DNA from 2 places in the Clostridioides sp. LIBA-2809 genome. Region 2 is predicted to be linked to the other one. Evidence: predicted binding sites of a transcription regulator. Region 2 holds the regulator's gene; the other holds the start of a gene.
What was found. Region 2 encodes HrcA, which represses chaperone genes, less so after heat shock. Its sites were predicted from a motif close to TTAGCACTCNNNNNNNNNGAGTGCTAA; they were not measured.
Positions count from the first base shown of each region.

Region 1: ACTG44_RS01530 (co-chaperone GroES) is a predicted target of HrcA. The motif match lies at 9,247-9,273, and genes of this name have one in related genera.

Region 1 is NZ_CP197004.1:251,520-264,411, reverse strand. It holds gene ACTG44_RS01565 (LysR family transcriptional regulator) at 1-397, shown strand, start outside; gene ACTG44_RS01560 (metallophosphoesterase) at 549-1,940, opposite strand; cyclic di-GMP riboswitch class I at 2,453-2,549, shown strand; gene ACTG44_RS01555 (hypothetical protein) at 2,603-2,779, shown strand; gene guaA (glutamine-hydrolyzing GMP synthase) at 3,085-4,620, opposite strand; purine riboswitch at 4,841-4,942, opposite strand; partial or broken gene larC (nickel pincer cofactor biosynthesis protein LarC) at 5,002-6,185, opposite strand; gene larB (nickel pincer cofactor biosynthesis protein LarB) at 6,287-7,027, opposite strand; gene groL (chaperonin GroEL) at 7,192-8,820, opposite strand; gene ACTG44_RS01530 (co-chaperone GroES) at 8,853-9,137, opposite strand; gene cls (cardiolipin synthase) at 9,330-10,820, opposite strand; gene ACTG44_RS01520 (DNA-3-methyladenine glycosylase family protein) at 10,839-11,714, opposite strand; gene ACTG44_RS01515 (YeiH family protein) at 12,008-12,892, opposite strand, start outside.
Region 2 is NZ_CP197004.1:2,736,842-2,749,733, reverse strand. It holds gene ACTG44_RS13000 (CCA tRNA nucleotidyltransferase) at 1-576, shown strand, start outside; gene ACTG44_RS12995 (APC family permease) at 802-2,115, shown strand; gene hemW (radical SAM family heme chaperone HemW) at 2,288-3,457, shown strand; gene hrcA (heat-inducible transcriptional repressor HrcA) at 3,560-4,579, shown strand; gene grpE (nucleotide exchange factor GrpE) at 4,609-5,229, shown strand; gene dnaK (molecular chaperone DnaK) at 5,321-7,168, shown strand; gene dnaJ (molecular chaperone DnaJ) at 7,379-8,533, shown strand; gene ACTG44_RS12965 (ROK family protein) at 9,490-10,425, shown strand; gene ACTG44_RS12960 (MFS transporter) at 10,458-11,831, shown strand; gene ACTG44_RS12955 (PucR family transcriptional regulator) at 12,018-12,785, opposite strand; gene ACTG44_RS12950 (ABC transporter ATP-binding protein) at 12,815-12,892, opposite strand, start outside.

The sequences.
Region 1 (12,892 bases), 1.8 Mb from region 2:
TTCGTATAAATTATGTGTTGCATGTGCTCCAACTTTTCCTTTATCAGAACAAGTAATATCTCTACACCAATTATGTACGTTTCCATTGTTGTTACGTGAAAAAGGAAGTGCTATTCGTGATACTTTAGATAGTGTATTATCTCTTTCCAGCCAAAAGGCTTATCCCGTTTGGGAAAGTGTTAGTTCTTTTGCACTTATTAAAGCTGCAGAGGCAGGGTTAGGTATAACCATTTTACCAGAAAACTTATTATCAGATTCGTTATTACATAATAAATTACGATTGGTTAAATTAGATGGAATAGATATGGAAAATAAAATGTTAGCAATCTTACATAAGGATAAAAATATCACACAACCTTTGAAAATAATATTAGACAATATAACCAATATACTCTAGTTTGAAAATTTGATTTTTTAACATCAATTTTTGTTAAATGAAAAAAGTGTGTACTATTCTTTGATATTGTGATATTTTAATTATCACCACTCTTTAGAATAATACACACTTTATTTTAGACATCATCTAAACTAAAATAAGACGAGAGTCTCTATTGTATATGTTTTAAATTAATAATATATTCTTTTTTACCTTTCTCAACTCTAAACTTATCATTTTTATTAGGATAAATAGTCACAACATTATCTTTATACTCTGATTCATCACATTTTATATTAAGTGGCATAATTTCAGATTCTTCACATAGATAGGTAATAGGCTTATCTTTGTTCATTACAACAACCTGTACCATACCATCACCTTTTGGAGATGATATATTTCTCCATTTATATCCTACTGTTTTATATATATCCTCTGCTGGTGTCCCAGATTTAAAAACATATATTTTATCCCATTCAGGAGTCGTTACTTCTGATAGTCTTATTTCGCTCTTACCTTTACTGATTTTATTAACTGAAGAAATGAACTCTCCAAATTTTTCATCTTCTTTATTTTTTTCAAATTTAACTAATTTACTAGTTTTGTCAACCACATTCCATTTGTCATTATTTTTCTCTAATTTAAAGTTAATCTTAGAAATACATTCCCCATGTTTACCTGGTTCAGTAACTATAACATTTTCTCCTGATTTATTTTTATAATCATGCTGCTCAATTTGAACATGATTATGTCCAGCAACTATAGCATCAATTCCATCAACTTGTTGCGCTAAGTCTTGTATTCTATTTCCTGGGTTTCTAGGTTTTTTGGGTTTTTCGCCTGTATGTGCAACCGCTACTATGATGTCAGGTTTCTCTTTTTTCATTATACCAACCCATTTTTTAGCATCCTCTACCAAATCATTCATATACAATTCACCATTATATCCTTCTTGGTCTTTTAACTCTAATGATTTAGAATCTACAAGCCCTCCATCTTTCCATTGTTTTCTCTCTCCAACTTCTTTTATAGTAAGCCCTAAAATTCCAAGTTTTACATTTCCTTCAGGTGTATTAATGTTTTTTATTATGTATGGTTTTGTATAATTTTCCCCATTTTTCTTATAAGTATTTGCTGATAATATATTTATTTTTTGTTTTTCAAAATCAGATATCATATTATCTAAATAGAATTTATTATTAGCTATGAATTCATGATTTCCAAGAACTGCAACATCATAACCTACTTCTTTCATATCTCTTGCAAGAGGTGCCTCAATATAACTCTCAGTGTTATTGTCACTGTTTTTATATCTATCACTAAAATAATCATCCATACTGCTACCTAATACCTGTCCACTATCAAAAAAATCTCCAGCATCTACCAAAGTTATATTTTTATCTTTTTCTCTTTCTTCTTTTACATAAGAAGTTAATTCATAAGGTATAACACCATGTAAATCAGTAGTCGCTAACACATTTATTTCTGTTGTTTTCTTTGAGGCACACCCAGACATCAGTGCTGCAAATAGAAAAGTAACTACTATAATTATTTTATTTTTCATAATCCCTCCATCTTCTAAAATATTCATTTTAATATATTAACTACCAAATTATTCTATAGTATTAATATTAATACATTATGTACAGAAAGCATATTTATTTTCATATACATAAAATGTTAAAAATTAAAAAACTAGATAACTTAATCTCTAGTCTTTTTTATCTTATCTTACTTAATACTATTTTCAACATTATCTGACCTTTGCTAATAAGTATAATTTATATGCTTATTACTGTCAAGTTTACCTCATCTCCTCTACAATATATCCCAAAGTTACCTAATTTCTCTCTACTTAATTTATTAACTACTTCTATTTGCTTCAATTTATACCATCTTCTTAATTTAATAATAGAAGCTTTTTAATAGAAAAACTACAGGCAAAATTTATCATAATCAATACATCTGGTCTGTTTTTTGAAGTAAAATAACATTCATATGCATAAATTTATTCAATTTTCAAATAATCATGTTGAATAATAAGTAATTCTGTTGTATTATTGTAGTTGTAGAATAAAACTAAATCGGCAAAACTAGAGAAATTTAGTGACGCAAAGCTATAGGGACTAAGACTTATAAAATAAGTTATAGGTTATGTCAGCCAGTTGCCAAAAAGATATAATCTTTTTGTTTTTCATGAAAGTTTTTTAGGGGGATAAATATATTATGTTTGGAGATAAAATGGATAGATGTACACATATATTGACTGCTTATATTGGTAGTCCATATGATTATTGTGATTTTATAGATACACAGCTAGATGATTTTATACTAGAGTACGGAGAAAATGTGGTAGAATCTTGCCTACATCAAGTGATGATATTGGTAAGTAAGTATAATTAGGTAGGTTTTGTTTTCTAGAAAGACCTTTTTAGTTTTATCTACATTTAAATAATCTTATAGTAAAAAATTTAAATATCATATGTTAGTTCTACTACAATTAAACTTGGTCAATATCGAAAAAAATCTGGACGAGTTTATTACAAGTTAAATAATGATGAAATCGAAGAAATAATAAAATAACTTGAAAATCTATTATTTAAATAAATTTGATTAATGTAGATAAACAAGTCTAGGTGAGTTTATTATTAGATAAATTTAAAAAGCTATAAACCTTGAAATCACAAGGTTTATAGCTTTTTTATTTATTATTCCCATTCAATAGTACCTGGTGGTTTAGAAGTTATATCATAAACTACTCTATTTACTCCATCAACTTCATTTATTATTCTATTAGAAATTCTTTCTAATACATCATAAGGCATCTTGTACCAGTCAGAAGTCATTCCATCAGAAGAAGTAACTGCTCTTAAACCAACTAAATAAGCATATGTTCTTTCATCTCCCATAACTCCAACAGTCTTAACATCTGGTAATGTTGCAAAAGCTTGCCATATTTCTCTATATAGACCTGCTTTTCTAAGCTCGTCCATATAAACAGCATCAGCTTCTCTTAATATATCACATTTTTCTTTAGTTACATCACCTATAACTCTTATTCCTAGACCTGGTCCTGGGAAAGGATGTCTAAATATTAATCCTTCTTCTATACCAAGCTCTAATCCTATTTTTCTAACTTCATCTTTAAATAACTCTCTTAATGGCTCTACAATTTCTTGGAAGTCTACATCTTCTGGAATTCCACCAACATTGTGATGAGACTTTATAGTAGCAGCATTTCCATGCCCACTTTCTATAACATCTGGATAGATTGTTCCCTGAACTAAGAAATCCATTTTTCCTAATTTATTTGATTCTTCTTCAAATACTCTTATAAATTCTTCACCTATTATTTTTCTCTTAGCCTCTGGCTCAGAAACGCCCTTTAACTTAGATAAGAATCTATCTTCCGCATTAACTCTTATTAAATTTATATCAAATTTCTCTCTAAATATTCTTTCTACATCATTTCCTTCATTTTTTCTAAGTAAACCATGGTCAACAAATATACAAGTTAAGTTGTCCCCAATTGCTCTATGAATAAGAACTGCAGCAACAGAAGAATCAACTCCTCCACTTAAAGCACATAAAGCTTTTTTATCACCTATTTTTTCTTTTAATTCTTTTATTTTATCTTCTATAAATGAATCTGTAGTCCAGTCACCTTTTACCTTACAAATATTGTATAAGAAATTTGTAAGTATCTTATCGCCTTCCAAACAGTGTTCTACTTCTGGATGGAATTGAACTCCATATAAGTTTTGTTCTACATTTTCCATAGCCGCTACTGGACAATCGTTAGTATTTGCAACTATATTAAATCCTTCTGGAACTTTTTCTATTAAATCCGTATGACTCATCCATACACTATTTGTAGTTATACCTTCAAATAATGATGATTTTCCATAAGTTATAGCTGTTTTTCCATATTCTTTTTCTTGTTTATTACCTTTTCTTACAACTCCGCCTAATACATGAGACATTATTTGAATCCCATAGCATATTCCAAGTATTGGAACTCCTAGTTCAAATATCTCTTTTGATATTGTTGGTGAATCTTCTAAATATGCACTATTTGGTCCACCAGTAAATATTATCCCTTTTGGATTTTTTTCTTTTATTCTTTCTATGCTTGCAGTACATGGAAGTATTTCACAATATACGTTGTTTTCTCTAACTCTTCTAGCTATCAACTGATTATATTGTCCTCCAAAATCTATTACAAGTACTAATTCATGTTTCATAAATTTACATCTCTCCTTGTATAATATAGTTTTTATATATTTATTTTAACACAATACAGTCTAAATTATATTAAATCTTTTTACACAAAAAACCTGTATAGTAACTTCCATAATTTCTAACAAAAGTGAAATTACTATACAGGCTTCCAAAATACCTTTATCTTATAGCCAACACATAGGGAGTATAACTCAGCCTACACATTTACTTAACTAGGTCTTTTGGTATAATAATTTCACTCATAGTCAAGATATTTACGGTATCTTGGTAGAGACTCTCAGACCATATTTCTGAGCATATACGAGTGAGTTTATATTTTATATATTTTTTTCTGTTTGCTTTTATTTAATAAAGCTGAGTATTAATTTATCAAAATTTATTGCTTATGTCAATAAGTTTTCACTAAATTCTTCTTTTATTCTAAAATTTATATCAGCAAACACTTTTTTTATAGGAATATCTTCATTTTTTGCTATAGTTTTACATTCATTATATTCTGGAGTAGCTTTGACTAGTTTATCTTTATAATACCCTAATTTTACTGTGACCACTCCATATTTTGTATCCAATTTTACAAATTTTCTCTCTAGAATTTCTCTATTGTATGCATTATATCGCACTCCAAAAGTACTAGTTTCTAAAAGTAATATTTTAATAAATTTTTCTAAATCTGATTTATTACATAAAATAGATACTTTTGTTGCAGGTCTATTCTTCTTCATATAGATGCTCTCTGTATAAATATCTAACGCTTTCTCATCTAATACTTTTTCATACAAATAAGAATAGATTTCTGAAGACATATCATCAATGTTTGCACTAATTTCATAAATTAACTCTTCTTTTTTTTTTCACCTAATACAGTTCTTAGCATGTTCGGCACTTCAAACTTTTTATGACCTATTCCATATCCAATTTGTTTTGGAGAAAATTCAAACTCATCTACAAACTCATCACACAAAACTTTTATGATTGCAGCTCCTGTTGGAGTTGTACATTCCCCTTTTACATTATTTAATTTAATTGGTACATCTTTTAAAATTTCCATAGTTGCAGGTGCAGGTATAGGTATAATTCCATGTTCACATTTTACAAATCCTGAACCTACAGTCACTGTACTGGCACAAACTTTGTCTACACAAAGTAAATCAACTAATATAGAAGCTCCTACTATATCTACAATTGAATCTATAGCCCCTACCTCATGAAAGTGTATCTTATCTATCGTAGTTCCATGAACTTTTGCTTCTGCTTCTCCAATTACCATAAATATTTTTTTTGCTTTAGATTTTACATTTTCATTTAGACCACTTTCATCTATAATCTCAAATATATCCACTAAATTTCTATGTGTATGCGTTTCTTTTGTAATTACTTCTACTTTTGTACCTACTATTCCATTCTCATTTTTTGAGCTGATGTTTATATTAAATTCATCGCTCATATTTAGTTTATGAATTTCCTCCAGAAAAATTTCCTTAGGTACACCTAAATTTAATAAACTTGCAAGGGTCATATCCCCTGATATACCACTTATTATATCAAAATAAAGTATTTTTTCACTCATATATGTCTCCTTAATTTTAACAATAAAAATATAATAGAAATTAGATTTTATTATGTAATTTATGTTTAATTTATATCAATATATTTATTATAATTTATTTATTATAATTTATTTATCATTGCTGCTAAATATCCTGCTCCAAATCCATTATCAATATTTACAACAGATATCCCAGATGCACAACTATTTAACATAGCTAGCAATGCTGCTAACCCTCCAAAATTTGCACCATATCCTACAGAAGTTGGAACAGCTATCACTGGAACATCAACCAATCCTCCAACTACACTTGCAAGTGCACCTTCCATTCCTGCAACAGCTACTATTACTCTAGCACTATCTATTTTGTGTCTTTTGTTTAAAAGCCTATGTATGCCTGCCACTCCTACATCATAGATTCTATCAACATCATTACCTAGAAATTTAGCTGTATAATATGCTTCATCTGCTACTGGTATATCAGAAGTTCCCCCTGTAGCAATCACAATTTTGCCTTTTCCTATATTCTCTATATCATGGTTTTGAATTTTAAGAATTTTAGATAATTCTTCATACTCAGCATGATTATAGATTTCTTTAATTTTTATAAATGTATCTTTTCTACATCTTGTCCCCAATATATTGGAGCCTTTTTGATTCATTTTATCAATAATTCCTAAAATATGTTCGTCACTCTTTCCTTCACAATAAATAACCTCTGGGTATCCATTTCTTAGCTCTCTATGATGGTCTATATTTGCATATCCAAGGTCTTCATATGGTAAATCTTTTAATTTATCTAATGCAACATCTATATCAATGTTCTCATTTTTAACTTCTTCAAGCAACTTTCTTAAGTCCATACTCTCGCATCCTTTTTAATTTTAATTTTTTATCTAATAACAATTATACCTCAATTAATATTTATGTAACATTACTTATACATAAAAGAACTATTCCAACTTAGAAATTAAAACTAAGTCAGAATAGTTCTTTATATTAAGATTTATGTTCTAAATTTTTTAAATTACATCATACCTGGCATTCCGCCACCCATTCCTGGCATTCCTGCATCTTCTTTCTCAGGAAGGTCAGCAACAGCAGCTTCAGTAGTTAAGAAAGTACCTGCTATTGATGCAGCATTTTGTAAAGCACTTCTACTAACTTTAGTTGGGTCAACTATACCAGCTTCTATCATATTTACATATTTTTCATTTAATGCGTCAAATCCAGTTTCTGCTTCAGAATTAACAATATTTTGTACAATTACAGCACCTTCAAGACCAGCATTTATAGCTATTTGTCTTAATGGTTCCTCTAATGCTTTTTTAACTATTTGAGCACCTAGTTTAACTTCTCCTTCTAAACTTTCAACTAGTGTACCTATTGCTGGTATAACACTAACAAAAGCAGTTCCTCCACCAGCTACTATTCCTTCTTCTACTGCTGCTCTAGTTGCATTAAGAGCATCTTCTATTCTTAACTTTCTTTCTTTTAACTCAACTTCTGTAGCAGCTCCAACTTTTATAACAGCTACTCCTCCAGCAAGCTTAGCTAATCTTTCCATTAATTTTTCTCTATCAAAATCTGAAGTAGTTTGCTCTACTTGATGTTTGATTTGAGCTACTCTATCTTCTATAGCTTTTTTATCTCCAGAACCATCTACTATCGTAGTATTTTCTTTAGTTACTTTAACAGATGAAGCTCTACCTAACATAGATAAATCAGCTTCTTTTAAATCATAACCTAATTCTTCTGATATTACTTGAGCACCTGTAAGTATTGCTATGTCTTGAAGCATTTCTTTTCTTCTATCTCCAAATCCTGGAGCTTTAACTGCTACTACATCAAATGTTCCTCTTAATTTATTAACTACTAATGTAGATAATGCTTCACCTTCTACATCTTCAGCTATTATCAATAACTTTTTACCTTGTTGAACTATTTGCTCAAGAACTGGTAATAATTCTTGTATGTTAGATATTTTTTTATCAGTAATTAATATATATGGGTCATTTAAAACTGCTTCCATCTTGTCTACATCTGTAACCATATATGCAGAAACAAATCCTCTATCAAACTGCATACCTTCAACAGCATCTAATTCAGTATTCATAGTTTGAGATTCTTCAACAGTTATAACTCCATCTTTTCCTACTATTTCCATAGCTTCTGCTATTAATTTTCCAACTTCTTCATCACCAGCAGATATAGAGGCAACTTGAGATATAGCTTCTTGTGTTTCTACTATTCTTGATTGATTTTTTAATTCTTCTACCGCTACTATTACCGCTTTTTGTATTCCTTTTCTTAATAATATTGGGTTAGCCCCTGCTGTTACATTTTTTAAACCTTCTCTTATTATAGCTTGTGCTAAAACTGTAGCAGTTGTAGTACCATCTCCAGCTACATCATTAGTTTTTGTTGCAACTTCTTTAACTAATTGAGCACCCATATTTTCAAATCTATCTTCTAACTCTATCTCTTTTGCTATAGTTACACCATCATTAGTTATAAGTGGAGAACCGAATTTTTTATCTAATATAACATTTCTTCCTTTTGGTCCTAATGTTACTTTTACTGTATCTGCTAATTTATTTACACCAGCTTCTAAAGCTCTTCTTGTTTCCTCTGAAAATTTAATTTCTTTAGCCATTTTAAACCCCTCCTAATAAACTTATTCTATATTTATTCAATAACAGCTAATACATCACTTTGTCTTAGTATTGTATACTCTTGTCCTTCTATCTTAACTTCTGTTCCAGAATATTTTTGGAATATAACTTTATCTCCTACTGTTAATTCCATTTTTATTTCTTTTCCTTCAACTATTCCACCTGGTCCAACTTCTACAACTTCAGCTATTTGAGGTTGCTCTTTAGCTGCTCCTGGTAAAACTATTCCACTTGCAGTTTTTTCTTCTGCTTCTACTTTTTTAATTACTACTCTGTCAGCTAATGGTCTTATTTTCATTCTTTACGCCTCCTAAAATATTAAGTATAGACTAGTTCGCCTATGTTTTTAGTTATTTTTAAATTAATACTACTTTTATATGTAGATTTATATATATACTTTTTGTTTATTATCACTCTATTCAATAGAGTGCTAACAATTATTATAATATACCAATCACACATAATTTTCAATACCTTTTTTAATAATTTTTTATAATATTGGTGAAAATAATCTGGCTACAGATTCTTTGATTTTTTGTATTATACTTCTATTCTTAAATACCTCCAGATTCAGCTCTTCACAGTGACTTAAATCTTCAAAGAAATCATCTGTCATTACTCCAATAACTTCTTCATCATAGATAAATGCATTTACTTCAAAGTTAAGCATAAAACTTCTTAAATCCATATTAGCTGTACCTGCAGAAGCAATTTTATCATCTATTATTACGACTTTAGAATGTATAAACCCTTTATTATACAAATAAACCTTACCACCTGCTCTTAATATTTCTTCAAAATAGGAATAGGATGCTATATTTACTATCTTGTGGTCTGCAATCTTTGGAAATATTATTCTCACATCTACTCCACTAAGTGCAGCACTTTTTATTGCTTTTAGTAAACTCTCATCTGGAATAAAATATGGAGTTTCTATATAAACATTTTGTCTAGCTTGACATATCGCAGAAAAATAAGCATAATGAATATCTTCCCAATCACTATCTGGTCCACTTGCAACAACCTGTATCATACTTTCACCAACATTACCCACACTTGGAAAGTAATTTTTAGTCACTAAAACTTCTTTTGTTGTGTAATACCAGTCAATTAAGAATGTCATTTGAAGCATGTATACAGAAATACCTTTAATTCTGATATGAGTATCTCTCCAATACCCAAATTTATCATTTTTTCCTAAATATTCGTCTCCTATATTTATTCCACCTGTATATCCAATTATTCCATCAATAACAACAATTTTTCTATGATTTCTATAGTTCAATTTTCCTCCTATTATAGGAAATTTTGTAGGTAAAAATGCTGCTATTTCTATACCAACTTCTCTCATTTCTCGGAAAAATTTTCTATTAAACCAAAATCTCCAACATCCTACATCATCATATAAAATTCTTATTTTAACGCCTTCTTTGGCTTTCTTTATAAGTTCCTCTTTTAACACTCTACCTATATCACTATCTTTTATAATAAAGTACTCTAGATGTATATGGTCTTTTGCTTCTCTTATATCTTCTATAAGCCTTTTAAACTTTTCATTTCCATCTACAAATACATCTACTTTATTATTTTTAGTGAAGGGAAACATACCAGTCTTTAACAACATGTTTATTACTCTTTTTCTGTAACTACCATCCTCTTCATCTCTTAAAAGCTTGTTTTGCTTTATAGATTCTTTTTCTAGTTCAACGATTTCTGTTATCTTTTCTAACGTATCAAAAAGTTTCTTTTCTTTTATATTGTTAGCTAGTTTTTGAGTCTTAAATAATTTTCGCTTTCTAATATTTCTACCTGATATAGCATATACAATTAAACCTATCCCTGGAAATATAATAAACATTAGTAACCATGACATGGTTTTTGCAGGATCTCTATTTTCAAGTAATATAATCACAGAAATTATGGCTCCAGCTAGATATGATATAATTAAATAGAACAGAAATATTGTGCCTATTACTCCCATAATTTCTCCCCCTTAATTCTATTTTCCTATACCAAGTTCTCTCGCATAGTAAAATAAATACTGTTGAGCAAATCCAGACATATCTCCGAATTTATCAATCCCATAAGTTCTCATTTTAGGTAAACTCATATCTTCATCTATGTAGAACTCTTGCATAACTCTCTTAACCCAAACATCAACTGGAAAAGAATCATATTTTTGCATGCCAAATAATGCAATACAATCACATACTTTAGGTCCTACTCCATTGAATTTTAAAAGTTCTTTTCTACAATCATCTGTAGTTAAATTTGTATATTCAGATACCTTATCATTATTTTCTATAACTGCCTGTGTAGTACTTTTTATGTACTTGTCTCTAAAACCTGTTTGACATGCTCTTATTTCCTCTTGAGAGGCCTTATTCAGCTCTTCTGGTGTTGGGAATGCATAGTATTCAACACCCTCATACTCACCTATGTACTTACCAAATTTTTTTGATAAATTTTCTATAGCTCTTTGTATCATAGGAATTCTATTATTAGAGGAAATTATAAATGATATAAGCATTTCCCATCCATCTTGTCTTAATATTCTTATTCCACATCCAAACTCAGTAGCTTTATTTAAATATTCATCCATATTTTTTAGCTTATTCTTTATTTCTGTATAATCAGTTCCTAAATCAAAGTAATTATACCAAATACTATTAAACTCCTCTAAATTTGTATTATTTAAATATACTTTATCATTTTCTTTTTTTACATTTAATATTCTACCCTTTGCAACACCAGTGTATGAGTCATCTTCTTGTTTATGCCATCTAAAACATTGACCACACTCAAATATATGTTTTGGATCAAAATCTGTTACCCCTTCTAGTATAACTCCATTATCCTTTTCATAAACATTCATATACCAAATCTCCTTAATATTTATATTTTTATTTTGTCCATTTATTTAAAAACTTAACTTTAATATGTGTATTTTACTTATTTTAACACAAAGATAAGTAATTTCAAAATTTATAATGTTATTATTATGTAAAATAATATTTTACTTTAAATTTTCACTTTAAATAAAAAATGAATTTCTATAAGTTTATACCCATTTAAACTTATCGAAATTCATTTTTTATTTATATTATAAATTATTAGTATCATATTATTTTAATTAATCAAATTAATATTACAAACACTATTTTTGTACTATATAAATATTTTTATTAAAACTATAGCTGATACAACTTGCACTGTACCTACAAGTAAACCATATAAAGAAACTTCTTTCCCTTGTTTCACTAAATCTTTTACATTAACCTTTAAGCCAATTGCTGCTAAAGCTATTATTTCAAATTTATTACTTATTTCTTTACACAATACAGATACTTCTTTTGGTATAATGTTCATTGAGAAAAGTGCACAAGTTATAAAAAATCCAATTACATACCATGGTATAGTTACTTTTTTCTTTTTTATCTCGTCCTTTTCTTCTTCAAATATTTCACTATTAGACTGATTTTTCATATGCCCAAATACTAATACAACAACAACTAAAAATATCACTCTTACTATTTTAAAAATAGTTGCCAAATCTTTTACATTTTCTCCAACCATTGCTCCACTTGCTACAACTTGACCAATTGATTGTAAAGTCCCACCTATCATTGCTGATGTTTTTACAAGTTCATGGCTATATAAAAGTTGAGCTATTATTGGAAGTAAAAACATAAGAAATATACCAGTAACATTTACAATAGTTATTGCAATTCCCTTCTCTTTGTCTGTAGCACCAACTACTGGAACTGTTGCTCCTATAGCAGAAGAACCACATACTGCGTTTCCGCTTGCCATTAAAAATCTAAAATTTTCTTCAAAACCTAACTTTTTGCCTATATAAAGTGCTGCTATTATTGTTATTGTCATTTGTAATATTATAAATAAAATTCCTGAAACTTTTAAGTCTATTAAGGTAGATACACTGAGTGTTGCTCCTAATAGTACTATTGAATATGATAGTAAATCTGTCTCTGAAAATTTATAGCCTTTTTGAAACACCTTTTGATTTAAGAATAAATTTCCTACAAACATGCC
Region 2 (12,892 bases):
GTGATTGAAGATGAATTATATTTAAAGCTTACAATGTTGTTTCATGATTTGGGAAAAAAGGTAACTAAAACGACTGATAAAAACGGAATTGACCACTTTTATACTCATAGTAGAGAATCTGTAAAGATTGCAAAGAGAATTTTAAAGAGACTCAAGTACGATAATTATACTATTAATAAAGTTTTGACATTAATACAGTATCATGATTATAGGATAGAGCCAAAAAGGAAAATAATTAAAAAATTATTAAATAAACTTGAAGATGTTGAACTATTTGAAGATTTAATAAAGGTTAATTGGGCAGATACGCTTGCTAAAAATCCAAAATATGCAAAAAGTAAGATATTAAATCTTATCGAGTGTGAAAAAGAATTTAAACACATAATAAATCAAAATGAATGTTTTAATATTAAGGATTTAGCTATTAATGGAAAAGATTTGATATCTATAGGTGTAAAACCAGGTAAAGATATGGGACACATATTAAATAAGATGCTTGAAATTGTTATAAATAATCCAGAACTAAATGAAAAAGAAATACTGAAAGAAAAAGTATTAAATATATATACATTTTAGAATAGAGTATAAAAATTTTAGTTTAATTAATTTAAAAAGCTGAAAATATAGTACTTATTTAGAAAAAATAAATGATTTTTAGAGATTGAGGTTGTACAATTTTTAAATGTATAGAAACTTAATCTAAAATTAGCAGATTAATATAAAAAAAAACTTTGGGAATACTAAAACCATAATTTATAAAATTAATATTTTATGCACTATAAAACAGTGAGGAGGGACAGTATGCGTACTCAACTACAAAAGACCATTGGTCTTTCAGCAGCTCTTTCTACTGTTGTAGGTATGGTTATAGGTTCGGGAGTTTTTTTTAAGCCACAAGCAATATACACTACAACTAATGGAGCTCCAGGTCTAGGTATTATAGCATGGCTTTTAGGTGGATTTATAACAATAACTGCAGGTCTTACAGCTACAGAAATCTCAGCTGCTATACCAAAAACTGGTGGTATGATGATTTATATCGAAGAGATATATGGGGAAAAGTTAGGTTTTTTAACTGGATGGATGCAAACTGTATTATTTTTCCCAGGTACATCAGCAGCACTAGGAGTAATATTTGCTCAACAAGCATCTGAGCTTTTGGGCATGAGCCCAAATAACATGTCTAATGTACTTCCTATAGCAATTGGAGTTATATTATTTCTAGCATTACTAAACATAATAGGCTCATCCTTAGGGGGAAAAGTTCAGACAGTAGCAACTGTTGGAAAAATGATACCTTTAATTTTAATAATAATTTTTGGGTTTAGTAAAGGTCAAAGTAGTGAAGTGTTAAGTCCATTTGTAGGCGATGGTGTCAGTGTATCAAATGCACTTGGACAAGTATTAATAGCAACTTTATTTGCATATGATGGATGGATAAATGTTGGAGCTATATCAGGAGAAATGAAGTCTCCTGATAAAGATTTGCCAAGAGCAATAGTTGGTGGTTTATCATTAGTTATGGCAGTTTATATTATAATAAATATAGCTTATCTTTGGGTAGTGCCAGCAAGTGAATTAGCAACAGTTACCTCACCAGCTACATTAGTCGCAACAAGATTATTTGGAAATTTAGGTGGAAAAGTAATAACTGTGGGTATATTAGTATCAGTATTTGGTACGTTGAATGGATATTTATTGACAGGTTCAAGAATACCATATACACTAGCTGAAATGGGAACTTTACCAGCCTCTAAAGCTCTTTTAAAAGTAAATTCTGGTGGTTCTCCTGTAAATTCAATATTACTTATAACTGTATTAGCCTGTGTATATGCGTTATCTGGTCAATTTAATCTTCTTACAGATTTAACCATATTTTCGATATGGGTATTTTATGTACTGACTTTTATAGGAGTCATGAGACTTAGAAGAGAAAAGCCTGATTTACACAGACCATATAGAGTTCCTTTATATCCAATAATACCAATCATAGCTATACTGGGAGGTCTATTTGTAATAATAAATCAACTATTGACTTCAACCGTAATATCTTTAGGTGGAATATTTATAACACTATTAGGTCTACCAGTGTATTATTATATGAAGAAAAGATAAGTGCTTAGTTTAAGTTAGATGAATTTGGATAAAAGTTAATTTTACTTTTATCCAAATTTTTTATAATATTACATAATATAAGTGTTTTATATGTTACTTGATGTGCTATCCTGTTTGATTTATAATTTAGTAACTGGTATTTTAAGATAATCTAAGAAATGAGGAATAAAAAATGTTAGGACTTTATATACATATTCCATTTTGTGTGAAGAAATGTAAGTATTGCGACTTTAACTCTTACAAAATGGACATAGATTCAAAACGAAGATATATAGAAGATTTAAAAATTGAAATGGAGTTATACAGTAGTAAATTATACAAAGATAATAAAGATAAAGAAGGTTACTGTCTAAATGGAAATGATACAATAACTAGTATTTTTGTAGGGGGAGGTACACCTAGTATACTGACATCTGATGAAATAAGAGAAGTATTTACAAGTATAAGAGAACTGTTTAATATAGATGATGATGCAGAAGTAACTATAGAGTGTAATCCTGGTACATTGACATTAGAAAAATTAAAAGCTATGAAAGACATTGGTATAAATAGACTTAGTATTGGCTTGCAAGCTGTTCAAGAAGAGCATTTGAACTTTATAGGAAGGATACATACTTATGAAGAATTTGAGAAAAACTACAAAGATGCATTAAGTGTAGGTTTCAAAAATATTAATATAGATTTAATGTACAGTCTTCCAAATCAAACTCTATATGACTGGAAGGAAACACTTCAAAAAGTTACAGACTTAAATCCAACACATATATCAGCCTATTCTCTTATATTAGAAGAGGGTACTGAGCTATATAATATGTATGAGAGCAATAAGTTTGAACTTATAGATGAAAATGTGGATATAGAAATGTATGAGTATACAATAAACTATCTAAAATCAAAAGGATATAATCAATATGAAATATCAAATTACTCAAAAGAAGGTTATAATTGTGAGCATAATATTTTATATTGGGAATGTGAACATTATATAGGTCTTGGAGCAGGAGCTTCTGGCTATATTAATAAGAATAGATATAATAATTTGGAATCTTTAGATGACTATCATTTAAGTTTAGTAAAAAGAGAAAAACCAATACAAGAAAATGAAATTCTCTCTGAAAAAGATATGATAGAAGAGAAAATATTTATGGGACTTCGAATGAACAAAGGTATAAAATTTGAAGATTTCAAAAAAAAATTTGGACTAGATTTTAAAGAAAAATATAGTAAGCAAATAGAAATGCTATCAGATAGAAAACTTATAAATCAGAGTTTTGAAGGTATACAATTAACTCAAAAGGGAAGGGAAATATCTAATAGTATATTTATAGAATTTATGGAATAATTTTTAAAGTATTGACAAAATAAATTTATAATGGTATATAATATATATAATCTTTTTAGCACTCAAACTTGGTGAGTGCTAACAGCTAGGAGGCATACTAAGATGGAATTAAATGAAAGAAAATTAAATATCCTCAAAGCTATAGTTAAAGATTATATAGAAACAGCTGAAGCTATAGGTTCTAGAACAATATCTAAAAGACATGATTTAGGTGTTAGTGCTGCTACCATAAGAAATGAGATGGCTGACCTTGAAGAATTAGGGTACTTGATTCAGCCTCATACTTCTGCGGGTAGAGTTCCGTCTGAAAAAGGCTATAAGTTATATGTAAACTCTCTTATGAGTAAAAGCGAATTGGATGATAATGATAAGATTCTTATTGAGCAATGTATGAATCATAATATAAATCATATAAAAGAATTGATTCATGAAACTTCCAAGCTATTATCTCAACTAACAAACTATACGACTGTAGCAGTTACTAAGAGTTTAATAAATCAAAGTGTTATAAAGCACATACAATTAGTTGCTATGAATGACAATAATATTTTACTTATAGTTGTAACAGATAAAGGAGATTTAAAAAAAGCTAGCCTTACAACTAATGTATATTTAGATCAATCTAAGTTAAACTTGATTTCTGATAATCTTACAAGGAAGCTCTTAGGTAAAAGTATAACAGATTTGGATGATAATCTAATTGCTTTTATTAAATACGAAATAAGTGAGTATTCTGGACTTATAGATGAGCTTTTAAATGCTTTGAATTCAAATATGAAAGAAGAAGATTTTTCTCTATCATTAAATGGAGCTACTAATATATTTAGCTATCCAGAATTTAATGATGTATTAAAAGCAAAGTCATTTTTAAATATGTTGGAAAAAAAGGAAACAATAGCTGACATAATTAAATCAAAGGGAATACAAAAGGACAATCTAAATATAATAATTGGTAGTGATAATGATTGTGAATTGGCACAGGATTGTAGTATAGTTACAGCAACTTATAATGTAGATAGAGACTTGGTTGGGCGAATAAGTTTTATAGGCCCTACAAGAATGGATTATGCTAGGATTTACTCTATAATAAATTATATGAGTTTATTAATTAATAGAAAGTAAAGAAATTTTAAATTGAGAGGTGTAAAGTCTTGGATAAAAAAAATGAGCAACAGGAAGTAAAAGAAGAAAATGATACTTCTATTAACCAAGAATCTGAAACTCAAGTAGAGTTAGAAGAGGAAATTGTTAATGAAGAATGTGAGGAATCAAGTAAAACAAGTGATGAAAAAGAAGTTGATGATGAAAATGTAACAGATATAAATTCTAAATTAGCAGAAAAAAAATTGCAAGACGAATTAGATGAATCAAATGATAAATATCAAAGACTTCAAGCCGAATATGCAAACTATAGAAGAAGAACTCAACAAGAAAAAGAGACAATAGGTGTGTTTGCAAATGAAAAGATAATAACTGAGTTAATACCAGTTATAGATAGTATGGAAAGAGCCTTAGATGCATGTGAAGATAAGGAAGATACTATGTATAAGGGTATAAGCCTTGTACATAAACAGTTAATAGACACTCTAGTAAAATTTGGAGTAGAAGAAATAGAAGCAGAATCTAAGGAATTTGACCCTAATTTACACTTAGCAGTTATGCAAGAAAGTGTAGATGGATTTGAAGCAAATCAAATAGTAATGGTGCTTCAAAAAGGATATAAGCTAGGAACTAAAGTTATAAGACCTTCAATGGTTAAAGTTTCTTGCTAAATATAAATTAAAGGTTAAATTATTTAACCTAATATAAAATATTCAAATAAGTAAAACTTAATTATATAATTACTCGAGGAGGATTTTAGTCATGGGAAAAATAATAGGAATAGATTTAGGAACAACAAATTCATGTGTTGCAGTATTAGAAGGTGGAGAAGCACAAATAATAGCAAATAGCGAAGGTATGAGAACTACTCCATCAGTAGTAGCATTTACAAAAGATGGTGAAAGAATAGTTGGAGAGCCTGCAAAAAGACAAGCAGTTACAAATGCAGATAAAACAATAACTTCTATAAAAACTCATATGGGAACTGATTACAAAGTAAATATAGATGGAAAATCATATACTCCACAAGAAATATCAGCAATAATATTACAAAAATTAAAATCAGATGCAGAAAGTTACTTAGGACAAACAGTAACAGAGGCAGTTATAACAGTTCCAGCTTATTTTACAGATGCTCAAAGACAAGCTACTAAAGATGCTGGTAGAATAGCAGGGCTTGATGTTAAGAGAATAATAAATGAGCCAACAGCAGCAGCACTTGCTTACGGTATGGATAAATTAGACCAAGAAAAGAAAATATTAGTATTTGACTTAGGTGGAGGAACTTTTGACGTATCTATACTTGAAATAGGAGATGGAACTTTCGAAGTTTTAGCTACAGCTGGTAACAATAGATTAGGTGGAGATGATTTTGACCAAATAGTAATAGACTATTTAGCAGATGAATTCAAAAAAGCTGAAGGTGTAGACTTAAGAAATGACAATATGGCTCTTCAAAGATTAAAAGAAGCAGCAGAAAAGGCTAAGAAAGAATTATCATCAACAATGAATTCAAACATAAACTTACCTTTCATAACTGCTACAGCAGAAGGACCAAAACACTTAAATATAGATTTATCAAGAGCTAAATTTGAAGAATTAACTAGAGGTTTAGTTGAAAAAACTATGGAACCAACTAAGAGAGCTTTACAAGATGCAGGACTTTCTACAGGTGATATAGATGATGTATTATTAGTAGGTGGTTCTACAAGAATACCAGCAGTACAAGAAGCTGTTAAGAAATTTATAGGAAAAGAGCCTCACAAAGGTATAAATCCAGATGAGTGTGTTGCAGCAGGAGCTTCTATACAAGCAGGAGTTTTAGCAGGAGATGTTAAAGACTTATTATTACTAGACGTTACTCCATTATCTCTTGGTATAGAAACAATGGGTAATGTAATGACTAAGATAATAGAAAGAAATACTACAATACCAACTAAGAAATCTCAAGTATTCTCAACTGCCGCTGATAATCAAACAGCTGTTGATATACATGTTCTTCAAGGTGAAAGAAGTATGGCTTATGACAATACTACTTTAGGAAGATTCCAATTAACAGATATACCACCAGCACAAAGAGGAATACCTCAAATAGAAGTTACATTTGATATAGATGCAAATGGTATAGTTAATGTTTCAGCTAAAGACTTAGGTACAGGAAAAGAACAAAAAATAACTATAACATCAAACACTAATCTATCAGAAGCTGAGATAGAGCAAAAAGTAAAAGAAGCTGAAATGAACGCAGAAGCTGACAAACAAAAGAAAGAGAAAATAGAAGCATTTAACCAAGCTGAATCTACTATATATCAAACTGAAAAGACTTTAAATGAACTTGGAGATAAAATAAGTTCAAGTGATAAAGAAGATATAGAAAAAGCTATAGAAAACTTAAAAACTGTAAAAGACAAACAAGATGCTACAGCAGAAGAACTTAAGAAAGCTACAGACGAAGTAATGACTAAGTTCCAAAAAGTATCTCAAGAAATGTACCAACAAGCAGCGCAAGAACAACAAGCAGCACAAGGTGCAGAACAAGCTCAAGACAATGGACCTAAAGATGACAATGTAGTAGATGCTGACTTTAAAGAAGTAGATGAAGACAAATAAGATATATAATATGTAACGCTAAATTATAGCTAGATAATATATGATTTATGAAAATCATATAGATATTAAAGATATATGGACAATATACATCATAAAGAATATAATATATCATAGATTATATAACTTAAAGTAGAATATAAGAATTAATGATAGCTTGTAGTTTATTATTCTACAAGCTATCGTTTTGTAAAATGAAGGTGGTGTCAATTTTTGAGTACAAAAAGGGATTATTATGAAGTCTTAGGCATCAGTAAAGGTGCAGAAGCTCAGGAAATAAAAAAAGCTTACAGAAAATTAGCAATGAAGTACCATCCAGATAGAAATCCTGGAGATAAAGAAGCAGAAGAAAAATTTAAAGAGATAAATGAAGCTTATGAAGTACTATCAGATGATACAAAGAGAAAAACTTATGACCAGTTTGGGCATGATGGACTAAATGGCCAAGGAGGCTTTGGTGGTCAAGGAGGATTTAACGGTCAAGGCTTTGGTGGTTTTGAAGATATGTTTGGAGATATATTTGGTGACATGTTTGGAGGAGGCTTCGGAGGTGGAAGACAGAGAAGAAGAGGTCCTCAACGTGGTGCGGATATAAGACAAAGTGTTAGTATATCTTTTGAAGAAGCTGCATTTGGTAAAAAGATGTCTATAAAGGTAAACAGAAGTGAAGAGTGTGAAGAGTGTGATGGAACTGGAGCAAAACCAGGTACATCAAAGAAAACTTGTTCAACTTGTAATGGAACTGGTCAAGTTAGAACTGTTCAAAGAACTCCATTTGGTAATATAGCAAGTTCAAGACCATGTAGTGCTTGTAATGGAACTGGGGAAGTTATTGAGTCTCCATGTAGTAAATGTCACGGAACTGGAAATACAAGAAAAGTTAAGACTATAGAAGTAGATATACCTGCAGGTATAGATGATGGTCAAATGATAAAACTTTCTGGTCAAGGTGAAGTAGGAGAAAAAGGTGCTCCAAGAGGAGACTTATATATTGTAGTTAATGTTAAGTCACATCCACTATTTACTAGAGATGGAAATGATATTTACTTTGAGATGCCAATTACATTTGTTCAAGCAACTTTAGGTGATGAGATAGAAGTACCTACTTTGGATGGAAAAGTTAAATACAGTGTACCAGAAGGAACACAAACTGGAACTGTATTTAGACTTAAAGAAAAAGGAATTCCTAGAATTAGGGGTAATTCAAGAGGAGACCAGTATGTTAAAGTTGTAGTTGAAATCCCTAAAAAATTAAACGACAAGCAAAAAGATCTATTAAGAGAATTTGCGAAGGAGTGTGGGTCGAACGTCCACGAAAAGAAAAAAACATTTGGACAGAAGATAGAAGATATGTTTAAGAAAAAGTAATTAAAGTAGCCAATATATAATCATATTTTTGAAATCTTAGTTATTTGAGAGATTTTCAACGGATATTATGATTTTTATATTGGCTATTTTCATGTAAAAAAATTAAAACTGAATATAGAAAATTTTCTGAAAAATACTTGTCTCACAATATATAATATGCTATAATATAATCAAACAATAGAAAGGGGTGATTCCAGTGGGAACGGATGTGGCACTGCCAAATGATGAAGAAAACTCAATTATAATCTATAAGATAAAATTAGATACTTTTAGTGCTGTATTAAGTACTGGAAAAACTCATAAGCTGGGATAATTATTGTAATTACCTAGACTTAAACCTTTGATAGTAAAATAGTAATGTTATATAGACAAGGTATCTAATTTTTAAATCTTTTGTATAGTGTAAATTAAAATTTTTACAAAAGATTTATCTAATTATAATTAAGTTAAGGAAAAATAATTATAAATTGATTTTATGTACGTGTGTAAAGAAATATGTATGTATTATTAGTTGCTGTACTAGATATGTATGTAAAGAAATATGTAGCTAGATATATGTATGTGTAAAGAAATATACATGTAATGTGTATTAAGATTTTTAGTATAGATTGGATGAAGATAGAAGTGGCTTTTGCAGAAAGTTAATTTATACCTACTAAAAGATATACTTAAGATTTGTTTGATTTTTAGTTATAAATAATATTGTAGATAAAAAATAAGTAGAGATAAAGATTTAAAATACTTGTTTTAAATATAGTTTGTTTTGAACGCTTAACAAATTAAAATAATTAATAAAATAGACATCTTCTCGCAGTAAAGATATACTGTGGGAAGATGTTTTTACTTTGTGTATAAACTGTTATGAAAAATTTGCATAGTGTCACATTTTAATATACTATATATATAATAAAATATAGAGTAAAATTAAATGATTCAAAAGAGAAAGGTGAAGAAAGATGTATTATATAGGTGTAGATATAGGTGGAACAGGTATACAAGCAGGGGTAGTTGATGATAATGGTAAAATACTTTTTAGGTCGGAATGTAAGACCGTGATTGAAAAAGGCTTTGAAGGAGTACTTAATGACATAAAAGTAATGATTGATAAGTTGTTAGAAGATAATAAACTTACTATTAACAATATAAAATCTATTGGGTTTGGTGTACCTGGATTTATAAATAAAGATGATTTAGTAACCTGTGTAAATTTAAAATGGGAGAGAAAAGATTTTAATAAGGAACTAAAAAGAATCTTTCCAAATGTTGAAATTAATGGAGAAAATGATGCAACAGTAGCAGCACTTGGAGAAGCAAAATTTGGAAGTATGAAGGGTGCTAATGTTGGTGTTCTATATACTTTAGGAACTGGTGTAGGTGGAGGAATAATAATTAATCAAAAAGTTTTTTCTGGAGCACATGGATTAGGTTCAGAAATAGGTCATCAAATTATAGGAGAAAACTATTTTGATTGTAATTGTGGAAATAATGGTTGTGTAGAAACTTTTTGTTCAGCGACTGCAATTATAAAGTATTCTCAAAAGTTGATACAAGAGGGACGAGAAAGTATGATTTTAGATTTAGCAGAAGGAAATTTAGAAAATATAAATGCAAAGATGGTGTTTGATTCATATAGAGAAAATGATGAAGTTGCAATTGAAGTAATAAATAGATTTAAAGAATATTTAGCTAAGACTTTTGCAAATACAATAAATTCTTTAGACCCAGAAATTATATCTATTGGTGGAGGTATTTCTAAAGCTAGTGATATAATACTTGATGGAATAGAAGATTTGGTAAGAAAATTTGTATTGTGCAAAAAAGAAGAGATAGCTACAATTACATGTGCAACTTTAGGTTCAGACGCAGGAATTATAGGAGCAGCTTTTTTATAAGGTAAAGGAGTTGCTTATTGGAGGCATGATATATGAGTAAAATAAATGCTAGAAGAACACTTTTTTTGATAGCTATAGGTTCAGGAACTATGCTTAATCCTCTCAATTCCTCTATGATTTCACTTGCTTTACATAGTATACAAAATGATTTTCATATTAGCTTTACAACGGTGTCTTGGATTGTTTCAGCATTTTATTTAGCTAGTGCCATTGCACAACCAGTTTCAGGGAAGATAGGAGATTTAATAGGTAGGAAAGTCTTGTTTTTGAGTGGTTTGATACTTGTGATTTTGTCGGCATCTATAGTACCATTTGTTCAATCATTTTTTATATTGATTTTTATAAGAGTAATTCAGGCTATTGGAACAAGTACTCTATATCCATCTGGTGTTGCTCTTATACAAAATAATATAAAGGAAAGACAATCTTCTGCATTGGCTGTTTTAACCATCTTTGCTTCAACTACAGCAGGATTGGGGCCAACACTTGGGGGATTATTGTTGGATTTAGGTGGATGGCATGCTATATTTCTTGTGAACATACCTATTGTTATAGTTTCTATATGTTTAGGATATTTTTTATTTCCAAAAGAAACAAAAGGGAAAAACTGTATAAAAGAGACTTTAAAAAATGTTTTATCGAGATTAGATATTATTGGTATACTTTTATTTTCAATTGCAATGATTTTTCTATTACTATTCTTGTTATCTATGAAAGAGTCTCTTAATTTAGAACAACTTGTATTGGGTGTAATATTGATGTGTATTTTTATTTGGCATGAGCTTAGAACAAAATTACCATTTATAGATATTAAGTTATTTGTAAATAATCCTAAACTGTCAAAGGTTTACTTACAGTTTATTATATTAAATTTCTTTAATTATATTTTGTTTTTTGGTCTTCCTAGTTACTTTCAAGATGCACTACATTATAGTGCAAAATCGACTGGGTTATTTATGTTATTTATGTCTGGTATAGGTATATTTATATCTCCATTAACTGGGAGATGGATAGACAAATCTGGTACTAGATTGCCTCTGATGATGTCATCAATTTTTATGCTGATTAGTGCAGTACTTCTTGCGATAATTTTTGTTCATATACCAGTAGTTGGAAAGGGTATTATTTTATCATTAGCAGGTATTAGTTATGGAGTTGGAAATGTGGCATTACAGTCGTCTATGTTTAAAGAAAGCCCTCCTGATAGTATAGGAACAGCTTCAGGTCTATTTCAAACTAGTCGTTATTTAGGTTCTATTTTAGCAACAGTTCTACTTGGAATGGTATTTGAAGCAAGTATAACATCAGCTCAATTTCAAATATTAGGTTATGTTATGGTGGTTTTAGGTACAATAAGTTTTTTATTGAATTTTGTTTTAAAGAAAGAATTAAGAACAGTAAAATAGTAAATTTACGCCTTTAATAGGTTTAACATTTAATATATTTGAAAATATTGTTTGTAAAACATGAGTGATTGATATTTATAAACTTCAAGCCTTGAAATGAAGAATACTTAATAGGTATACAATATTATGAATTAAAATTAAGCAGAACTTTGAACTAATATTTCAAAGTTCTGCTTAATTTAGTACTTAAATTTTTTTATATAGAAAATAAGATTTGACACTCAGATAAAAAATCATTGCATTTTCAAAGTTCTTTAAATCAAATCCAAGTATATCATTAATCTTTTCCAACCTATAGACTAGCGTATTTCTATGTAAAAACATACTAGTAGATGTCTTAGAAATATTTAAGTCATTATTTATAAACTTTATTCCTGTATATAGAAGTTCTTCATCAATAGATTTAATCTTATTAAAGTCTATTAATTTATTAAGTATATTGTCTTTATTAATCAAGTCAAAAGTTTTATATCTAATAAGGTCAAATAAATTTAAAAATTTATTTTCAGCATTATCTTTTACAATAGAAGGCAGTAAATCAGAACATAATTGAACTCTAAAATTAAAGTCAGATTTATTATCTAACTCACCAAGATAAAAAATATAGGTACTTTGATAAGTTTCAGTTTCAATTATATTTTGTGTAGTTACATTAATATCTAAGTCGTATTTAGAATTTACAACAAAGAAATCATTGTGTTGTATTATATTTATATCATCATATAAGTTGTAAAAAATATTTTTTAGATATTCAAAATCTATATGGGCTTGATAAATTAAATAAAAGTTACCTTTTAGATTATCAAAATTATTTTCATCTAGAAAATCAACAACATAAATAGTATTATTGAAAGTAACTAAATTGCTATTAGAGTTCAAACTTTGATTTTCATACGGATAGATATTTATTTTTTTATTAAGTTGTCTTTCTAAAAAACTTTTTAAATCTTCCATAAAGTCTCCTTAAAAATAAGATTATATCCTTATCTTATAGCCAAAGTAGTTTCTTTGTCAAATATGTGTATTCTACTGTTATCAACTGAAAGTGTTAAGTCATCACC